3 regions of the Pseudoduganella sp. jia 12 genome follow, and region 3 is predicted to be linked to each of the others. Evidence: predicted binding sites of a transcription regulator. Region 3 holds the regulator's gene; each other region holds the start of a gene.

Region 1 (3,274 bases), on a different contig from region 3:
CACCGCGCCGCCGGTGCCGGTGGCCACCGGTGTCTTCGCGATGGCGACCGTGCCGAGAGCGGTCAGGACGATGGTGGCGACGAGGCGTCTGGTCATGTTTTGGCGGGCTGGGCCGGTTGAACGATGGATACGCGCAAGCTTACCCGATAATCCGGCAGCGCCTCGTCCAGGGCGGGCGGTTCGGGCGGCTCCAGTTTTTCCAGCGCGAACGTCAGGCCATCCTGCGTGATGGCGGGCTGCGCATTCGGCATGTTTTCCGCGAGCACGAAATTACGCGTGCCGAGGCGGCTCGTCAGCGTGAACGTGTAGCTGATATAGCCGGCCCAGACGCAGACCGCGCCTTTCTTACAGCGGCTGTCGTTGATGCGGTCGAGCTTCAACGTGGTGCCCGGCGCCAGCATCACGCTTTCGCCCTGGCGCAGCGCATAAATGGCGCTGGTCTTGCGCGGCTTGGCATCCGCCACGTCCGCCGCCGATTGCGTGCGCTCGACCGAACAGGCGGCCACCACGCCGAACATCAACGCACCGGTAATGGTGCCGACAAACCTGGCTTGCATAGGTCCTCCATGCAAATGACTGGGGAGGCGAGGTTATCAAATTGTTATTATTGGCAGCGCACGGCTGAGCATTATCTGCCTGGAAATGGAGCGTTCGAGAACAAAAGTTGCTCAAAAAATGGGGACGGACCCTATTTTTAAGGAAATAGTCGGAGGAGGTCGGTTCTTCAATCTGTTTCCAAAAACCGGGGTCAGACCCCATTTTCTGGCAATATTTCCAAAAATCGGGGTCTGACCCCATTGTTTGGCAATATTTCCCGTGATCGGGGTCTGACCCCGGTTTTGGGCAATAAAAAACCCGGCGTAAAAGCCGGGTTTCTGGGTGGCGCGGGGCGCGTTACACGTAAGCGGCCAGCGCGCCTTTCATTTTCTTCAGCGCGGCCGATTCGATCTGGCGGATCCGCTCGGCGGAGACGCCGAACTCGTCGGCCAGCGTGTGCAGCGTGGCGCCGGAACCGTCATCGTTGGCCAGCCAGCGCGCTTCGACGATGCGGCGCGAGCGCGCGTCCAGCTTGCCCAGTGCCGTTTCCAGGCCTTCGGACTGCAGGCGCGTCACCTGTTCCGCTTCCAGCACCTTGGTCGGTTCCGACAGGTCGGACGACAGGTAGGCGATCGGCGAGAATTTGTCGTCTTCGTCGTCGGTCGGCGCTTCCAGGGCGATATCGCGTCCGGACAGGCGGGTTTCCATCTCGATCACTTCTTCGCGCTTCACGTCCAGCGTTTTCGCCAGCGCATCGATCTGGGCCGGCGTCATCGCATCGAGGCCCGTTTTATGGCTGCGCAGGTTGAAGAACAGCTTGCGCTGTGCCTTCGTCGTCGCCACTTTCACCAGGCGCCAGTTTTTCAGGATGTACTCGTGCATCTCGGCCTTGATCCAGTGCATCGCGTACGACACGAGGCGCACGTTCTGGTCCGGGTCGAAGCGCTTCACCGCCTTCATCAGGCCGATGTTGCCTTCCTGGATCAGGTCGGCATGCGGCAGACCATAACCCAGGTAGCCGCGGGCGATCGATACGACGAGACGCAGGTGGGACAGCACGAGCTTTTCAGCCGCCTTCAGGTCGTTGTTTTCCTTCAGGCGCCGGCCCAGCGAGACTTCTTCTTCATGCGTCAGCATCGGCAGGCGGTTCACAGCGGAAATGTAGGCGTCCAGGTTACCCAGGTTGCCGCTGAACCCGAGTCCCAGTGCACTGGTTCCGGCTGGAACGAGGGCGGAAGGTGTGGACATAGTCATTTTCATTCCTCGCTTGAAGGTCTTGCTCCGTCACGCTGCGGGATTGCAGCACGACATTTGCATACAGCATGCAGTGTCGAACTTAATTCGGTCTTAACCACCGGCAAGGGCTGTCTGTCAAGCTTTGCCGTGTTCAACGTTGCGTTTGAACATATATTAGCACTCTCCACTAAGGAGTGCCAATCTAGACTATTCAATGGCCCCGATAGCCAAAATACTATGGCTCGATACTAGCCGTTAGGCCTGGAATACGGCTCACGCCGGCATTTATTACTTGCCAGAATTTGAGCTGGATCAAAGGATTGGGATCAAGATTATCGACAGGGCGCAACGCACTCTGTGCGTGAACGCACGATGGGCCGGGGAGGCGTGTAGGACCGCAGCCAACGACTTTGTACGCCGGCAGGAAGGTGTGAACAAACAGATAAGGGCGGCCCGCCCGATTGCAAGGGCCGAACCTTATCGGGACAGGACCGGTAAAGCCCTGTCAGGACAGCCGCTTCAGTTGCCGCCGTACCGACAAGGCCGCGCCAACGAGACCCAGGCCGGCGGACAGGGCCAGCAACAACGCCATCGCCAGCGGTTCGAGCGGGGACAGCTGGAATTCCGAAGCATACAGCCGGGCGAACTCGGCAATGGCCCGGTTCAGCGGTCGCAGCGACAGGGCCACCGCGCCCAGCGCAACGATGCCGGCGCACAGCCCCAGCAACGCCCCCGTGTAATAGAACGGGCGCTGGATATACGTGTCGGTGGCGCCGATCAGCCGCGATACGAGGATTTCCTCCCGTTGCGTGAGCACCTGCAGCCGGATCGTGTTGAACACGACCGCCACGACCACGGTGCCGAGCGTGGCAGCCAGCAGCATCAGGCCCACGCGCAGCACGCCCAGCAGTGCGGCCAGCCGCTTGACCCATTCCGAATCGACCTGCACCGATTCGACGCCGGGAATGGCACGGATGCGTTCGGCGATCTCGTCCACATGGACACTCTCCGCCGCGCTCTGGAAAGCGTCGAGCCGAACGACATAACTGTCCGGCAGCGGATTTTCGCCCAGCGTGTCGATCACGCCGGCCACGCCATTCTTTTCCTGTAACTCCTCGAGCGCCTTTTCCCGGGGCACGAACACGATCCGGGCGTTTTTCGCGGCCGCGCGCAGCGAGCCGGCCATGCCCTGCGTGTGCTCGCGCGGCAAGTCCTGCTTCAGGAACACGGACAGTTCCGGATCGACGGCCATCTGTTCGGACATCGGCCGGATATTGTCCAGCACTGTCACGCCGGCGAACGGCAGCGCCAGCGCGATCGCCACGACGAGGATATTGAAGAAGAACGAGCCCGGCGCGCGGCGCAGGTGCACCAGCGCGGAGCCCAGCGCATAGCCATGTTGACGCAGCCACACGCTCATGCGGCCTCCGCCAGCAGTTCGCCGCGCTGCAGCTGGATCACGCGGGTGGCGCTGTCCAGCACCAGCTCGTCGTGGGTGGAG
Region 2 (3,274 bases), on a different contig from region 3:
GGACATGAATGATGGACAGGAAAATCGGGGCGAAAAAAAAAGCGGTTGCACATCTTTCGATGCATGCAACCGCTCTCACTGAATAAGGCCCCGCCTGTGCCGTCATGCCGGCATCCTGAACCTTACGGTTCAAGGCGGTCACAGTCAGTTCAACTTCGGGTTCATCGGACTAGCGACGCTCACACCCGCCAAACAATGTTCCGCGACCTATGCGTGTAAATGGTTCAAGGAATATATGGCACTTCTCGAACACCGCAGGGTGACACGGAGTTTACTCCTCTATCTCGATAAGGGAAAGTCCTATCGTGCGTCAGAAGAGATTTTCTTGCGGGGTCAGCGCACTGTCGAGCACCCGGTGCATCGCGGCGATCTTGTGCTGCACTTCGAGCAGGGAGATCTCGGACAGCGGTCCGGCCGGCGCTTTCGCAGTCAGGAACTCGGCCGCCATCGACAGCGCGGCCATCACCGCGATGCGGTCGTTGCCCTTTACCCTGCCGGTATCGCGGATGGTGGTCATTTTCTTGTCCAGCAACGCCGCGGCTTCGCGCAGCGCACGCTCCTCGCCTTCCTTGCAGACGAGACGGTACGACGAACCCAGGATGGTCACGTCCACATTGCTCATGACGGAATATCCTCGTTTTCAGGGGTGGCCGTTTCCAGCGGGGGAATATGTTCCAGCAACGCCGACACGCGCGCATGCGCTTCGGCCAGGCGCTTCTGGTAGCCGAGGTTTTCAGCCACCATCGCGGCATTGGCCTGGCGCAATTGCGCGTTTTCACGGCGCAATGCCTGCGCCATTTCGGCCAACTGCTCGATCTTGTCGGAAAGTTCTTGGAAGTCTGCAATCATCCCGCCACTATAGGACGGCACGATGACGTGGTCAACCGAATCGGCTGACTTATATACTTAATATAATCTTAATGAGTGCGTCGAGAATGCGTGTCGACATGCCGCCCCCACGCGGCATGGGAGGACGGCACAGGGGAATTTCAGGAACCCGAACGATCAGGTGATCGCACCCACGGCCAGCAGCAACGCGGCTCCGGCCAGCACACCCAACGCCGCGCCGGCGGCAACGTTAAGCGCCACACGCACCCATTCGGGCGCATGCAAGTCTCTCGGTAATTTGGTCTGGAACATCGCAGCCTCCGCTCAACAATGTTGTTGCAGTGTTTGATGAATGCTTCCAAATGCGAACGGACAGTGTGCGCTTCCGCCGCGGCTTTGTCAAAACACAGGCGGGCGTCAGCCGCCCCGGCCGGGGCTTGTACGTTTTTCCAATATGAATCCTCTTGAAATCACTTGTGACCATCCCTATAATCGTTGGCACTCGTTAGTCGAGAGTGCTAACAACGAATCAACCTCACTGTACACATAAGGAGTTTTGTATGAACCTTCGCCCCTTGCACGATCGCGTCATCGTTAAACGCCTGGACCAGGAAACCAAGACCGCATCCGGTCTGATCATCCCTGATGCCGCCGCTGAAAAGCCGGACCAGGGTGAAGTGCTGGCAGTGGGCAACGGCAAGGTTGCCGACAACGGCACGCTGCGCGCATTGGAAGTGAAAGTCGGCGACCGCGTTCTGTTCGGCAAATACTCTGGCCAAGCTGTCAAGGTTGACGGCGAAGAGCTGCTGGTGATGCGCGAAGAAGACATCCTGGCCATCGTCAACAAGTAATCGGCCGACCCCTTACCTAGATTCTGGAGAATTCGAACATGGCAGCTAAAGAAGTGATTTTCGGCGACGCAGCGCGCGCCAAAATGGTTGAAGGCATCAACATCCTGGCCAACGCGGTCAAGGTCACCCTGGGCCCGAAAGGCCGCAACGTCGTACTGGAGCGCTCGTTCGGCTCCCCGACCGTGACCAAGGACGGTGTCTCGGTCGCGAAAGAAATCGAACTGAAAGACAAGCTGCAGAACATGGGCGCGCAGATGGTGAAGGAAGTCGCATCGAAGACTTCCGACAACGCCGGCGACGGCACCACCACCGCGACCGTGCTGGCACAAGCCATCGTGCGCGAAGGCATGAAGTTCGTTGCCGCCGGCATGAACCCGATGGACCTGAAGCGCGGCATCGACAAGGCCGTGGCCGCCACCGTCGAAGAACTGACGAAGATCGCCAAGCCATGCACCACGTCGAAGGAAATCGCCCAGGTTGGCGCGATCTCCGCGAACTCCGACTACTCGATCGGCGAGCGCATCGCTGAAGCGATGGAAAAAGTGGGCAAGGAAGGCGTCATCACCGTGGAAGACGGCAAGTCGCTGAACGACGAGCTGGACATCGTGGAAGGCATGCAGTTCGACCGCGGCTACCTGTCTCCTTACTTCATCAACAACCAGGAAAAGCAGGTCGCCGTCCTGGAAAACCCGTTCGTCCTGCTGTTCGACAAGAAAATCTCGAACATCCGCGACCTGCTGCCGGTACTGGAGCAAGTGGCAAAGGCCGGCCGTCCGCTGCTGATCATCGCCGAAGACATCGAAGGCGAAGCGCTGGCGACCCTGGTGGTCAACAATATCCGTGGCATCCTGAAGACCTGCGCCGTGAAGGCTCCTGGCTTCGGCGACCGTCGCAAGGCCATGCTGGAAGACATCGCCGTGCTGACCGGCGGCCAGGTGGTGGCTGAAGAAGTCGGCCTGACGCTGGAAAAAGTCACGCTGGCCGAACTGGGCCAGGCCAAGCGCATCGAAGTGGGCAAGGAAAACACGATCGTCATCGACGGCGCCGGCGAAGCCGTGGGCATCGAAGGCCGCGTCAAGCAGATCCGCGCACAGATCGAAGAAGCCACTTCGGACTACGACCGCGAAAAACTGCAAGAGCGCGTGGCCAAGCTGGCCGGCGGTGTTGCCGTGATCAAGGTTGGCGCTGCCACCGAAGTCGAAATGAAGGAAAAGAAAGCCCGCGTGGAAGATGCACTGCACGCTACCCGCGCTGCCGTGGAAGAAGGCATCGTTCCTGGCGGCGGCGTGGCCCTGCTGCGTGCCCGTGCTGCGCTGACCGTGAAGGGTGACAACCCTGACCAGGAAGCCGGCATCAAGATCGTGCTGCGCGCGATGGAAGAGCCGCTGCGCATGATCGTGCAGAACGCCGGCGAAGAATCGTCGGTGGTGGTGAACGCCGTCCTGGGCGGCACCGGCAACTACGGCTACAACGCCGCCAACGGCACCTACGGCGACATGGTCGAAATGGGCGTGCTGGATCCGGCCAAGGTGACCCGTTCGGCACTGCAGAACGCCGCATCGATCGCCGGCCTGATGCTGACGACCGACTGCATG
Region 3 (3,274 bases):
GTCGGGCCCGGGCACCGGCAGGGCGGCACCGGCCAGCGCCGCCTGCTGCGCACCGGCGGGCAGCGGCGCTTCGCATGCCAGCACGGGAAACGCCGAAGGCTTCGAATCGGCCGGTCCCGATGCGGTGGGCCGCTGCGCGACCGTGGCCGGCACGGCGCGCACCGTCATCGGCACCGGGCGGCCATCCACGTCCAGCGTGGGGCAGGCCGTGGCCGACGTGATCGCGCGCGCCGTGGCGGCGCCTTCCTCGCCCAGCACCACGTAGGCCGACAGTACCTGCGGCGGCAGCGGCGCGGTCGTGGCGCAGCCGGCCAGGAGGGCGGCTGCAAGCGAAATGGAGAGTGGATGCAGCAAGCGCATGATGACCCCGGATCGATGACAGTCCGTTAATTTAGCACCAAGTGGGTACGGATGCGGACCCGCTGGATACGGAAACGACAGCGTGCCTGTATTCCCGGCCGGGCCATGCGACAATGGTCCCATGAACGATATCGCACGACCCAAAGCCATCCTGTTCGACCTGGACGATACGCTGTGGCCGATCGGCCCCGTGATCGCCGAAGCGGAACGCGCGCTGCATGCGTGGCTGGCCGAACACGCGCCGAAAGTGGCGCAAACCTTCACGATCGAAGAACTGCGGGCGCGCCGCATGGCGCTGCTGGCCGAAAAGCCGGAACACCACCTCGACCTGATCAGCCTGCGCCGCGCCGGGCTGGAAGCGGCGTTCCAGCACGTGGGCGAAGACCTGGCCCGGCTCGACGAGGCCATCAAGCTGTTCGCGGCCGCACGCAACACCGTCGAGCTTTACCACGACGTGCTGCCCGGGCTGCAGCGCCTGGCGGAAAAGGTCACGCTGGGCACGATCTCGAACGGCAACGCCGACCTTGAAGTCATCGGCCTCGCCCACCATTTCAAGGTATCGCTCGCGGCCAGCCGGTTCGGCAAGGCGAAACCCGATCCGGGCATCTTCCTGGCGGCATGCGAAGCGCTCGGCGTGGCGCCGCATGAAACCGTGTACGTGGGCGACGACCTGCGCCTGGACGTGGAAGGCGCGCAGAAGGCAGGCCTGAAAGCCGTGTGGATGAACCGCACCGGCAGCACGGCGCACGTGGAAGCAGGCATCGTGCCCGACGCGATTTGCCGCGACGTGGGGGAGCTGATTGCGTGGCTGGAACAACAGTTAGTCGATTGAATTCCCGGCGCGCACCTGGCGGTGCATAATGAGTAGTGGGTCCCCCGGCAACTGACCGTGGCATGAAAGCGCGCCTTTTTGCGCCCAGGCGTTGTTGGCAACGCCCCGCCATCGTTCGCCATGCCGGGGCATTTGCGCCTTGCCTGACACAAAAAACCATCACTTTTCTTTGCCACGCCGTTGTCAAGTGACCCACTCTGCCTAGCCTGTGAACCGATCATGCAACTCGATACCCGTGCCCAAACCCTGCTCAAAGCCCTCGTGGAGCGCTATATCGCCGATGGCCAGCCCGTCGGCTCGCGCGCGCTGTCGAAGATTTCCGGCCTTGACCTGTCGCCGGCCACGATCCGCAACATCATGGCCGACCTGGAAGAACTCGGTTATGTCGCCAGCCCCCACACTTCCGCCGGCCGCGTGCCCACGCCGCGCGGCTACCGCATCTTCGTCGACACGCTGCTGACCGTGCAGCCGATGGACGAAAGCGCCGTCGAATCGCGCCTGCGCCCGCAGGCGCACCCGCCGCAAAAGCTGATCGCCAACGCGGCGCAGATGCTGTCGTCGCTGTCGCAGTTCGCCGGCGTGGTGATGAGCCCGCGCCGCGAATCGGCATTCCGGCAGATCGAATTCCTGCGCCTGGGCGAAAAACGCATCCTGCTGGTGATCGTCGCCCCCGGTGGCGACGTGCAGAACCGCCTGCTGCTGACGGACGTCGACTACACGCCGTCCCAGCTGCAGCAATCGGCCAACTTCATCAACCAGCACTACAGTGGCCTGGCGTTCGACGAGGTGCGCACGCGCATGCAGGGCGAACTGCGCCAGCTGCGCGACGACATGGGCCGCCTGATGCAGGCGGCGGTGGAGGCGGGCAGCGAGGCGATGGCCGACACCGGCGACGACATGGTAATTTCCGGGGAACGCAACCTGCTGTCGGTGAGCGACCTGTCGTCGAACATGACGTCGCTGCGCCAGATGTTCGACATGTTCGAGCAAAAGACGGGGTTGATGCAGCTGCTCGACGTGTCGTCGAAAGCTTCCGGCGTGCAGATCTTCATCGGCGGCGAATCGAACCTGCTGCCACTCGACGAGATGAGCGTGGTCACCGCGCCTTACGAGGCGAACGGCAGGATCGTCGGCACGCTCGGCGTGATCGGGCCGACGCGGATGGCCTATGAACGGGTGATCCCGATCGTGGACATCACGTCGCGGCTGCTGTCGAACGCGCTCAGCCAGGGCTGAATGTTGCTCGAAAAATGGGGACGTACCCCATTTTTCAGGCAACATTGCAATAAAAAAACGGCCTGTAAAGGCCGTTTTTGACTGACGGTGATGCGTTCAGTGCCGGTGCGGGCAGTTATCCTTTATGCAACTGCCATAGATCGCCAATGCATGCTCGGCGATCTTGAAGCCGCGTTCGACGGCGATGCGCTGCTGGCGGGCTTCGATTTCCTCGTCGACGAATTCCTCCACGCGGCCGCAATCGAGGCACACGAGGTGATCGTGGTGGGAACCCTGGTTCAGTTCAAAGATCGCCTTGCCGCTTTCGAAGTGATTGCGGTTCAACAGGCCAGCCTGTTCGAACTGCGTCAGCACGCGATAAACGGTGGCAAGACCGACGTCCATATTGTCGGCCAGGAGGATCTTATAGACATCTTCGGCCGTCAGGTGACGCACGGAACTGTTCTGGAAGATGTCGAGAATCTTCAGGCGCGGCAGGGTGGCCTTCAGGCCGCTGGCCTTCAGGTCGGTTGGGCTGTTACTCATGTTCGGTAGTCGGTTTTTGCTGGAGTGCTTTATGATATAGCGTTTCGGCACTTCCGCTCAATCGATTTGAGGTCACTTATGCGCGTCACCCAAGCGTCACCGTCGTCCGTCCTGCCTGCTGCCCCGTTCGCGGTCTTGCCAGTTATGAAACCGCGGACATCCCGCCTGCCCCTGCTTGCGGCGGCGGCCTGCGTGGCAGTCGCACTGGGTGGCTGCGCCGGCAAGACCGTGCTGGGGCCGAAGGAAGGCGCGCAGGTGGCGCAGCAGGCCAACCCCGTCGTCGAACCGGGGCAGGGCGCCGTGACCACCAAGGCATCGCAG

The links. The regulator HrcA, encoded in region 3, represses chaperone genes, less so after heat shock. The targets are predictions, from matches to a motif close to TTAGCACTCNNNNNNNNNGAGTGCTAA.
Region 1: rpoH (RNA polymerase sigma factor RpoH) is a predicted target of HrcA. The motif match lies at 1,948-1,974, and genes of this name have one in related genera.
Region 2: groES (co-chaperone GroES) is a predicted target of HrcA. The motif match lies at 1,324-1,350, and genes of this name have one in related genera.

Annotation. Positions count from the first base shown of each region.
Region 1 is NZ_JBUXKP010000005.1:187,190-190,463, forward strand. Features, by position in the region: gene ggt (gamma-glutamyltransferase) at 1-96, opposite strand, end outside; gene ACY65G_RS13025 (hypothetical protein) at 93-557, opposite strand; gene rpoH (RNA polymerase sigma factor RpoH) at 895-1,785, opposite strand; gene ftsX (permease-like cell division protein FtsX) at 2,279-3,193, opposite strand; gene ACY65G_RS13040 (cell division ATP-binding protein FtsE) at 3,190-3,274, opposite strand, start outside.
Region 2 is NZ_JBUXKP010000012.1:68,360-71,633, reverse strand. Features, by position in the region: RNA gene ssrS (6S RNA) at 84-264, opposite strand; gene ACY65G_RS24130 (cell division protein ZapA) at 311-622, opposite strand; gene ACY65G_RS24125 (hypothetical protein) at 619-870, opposite strand; gene ACY65G_RS24120 (hypothetical protein) at 1,006-1,140, opposite strand; gene groES (co-chaperone GroES) at 1,389-1,679, shown strand; gene groL (chaperonin GroEL) at 1,718-3,274, shown strand, end outside.
Region 3 is NZ_JBUXKP010000004.1:138,948-142,221, forward strand. Features, by position in the region: gene ACY65G_RS09830 (metallophosphoesterase family protein) at 1-360, opposite strand, end outside; gene ACY65G_RS09835 (HAD family hydrolase) at 482-1,192, shown strand; gene hrcA (heat-inducible transcriptional repressor HrcA) at 1,412-2,428, shown strand; gene fur (ferric iron uptake transcriptional regulator) at 2,525-2,953, opposite strand; gene ACY65G_RS09850 (outer membrane protein assembly factor BamE) at 3,146-3,274, shown strand, end outside.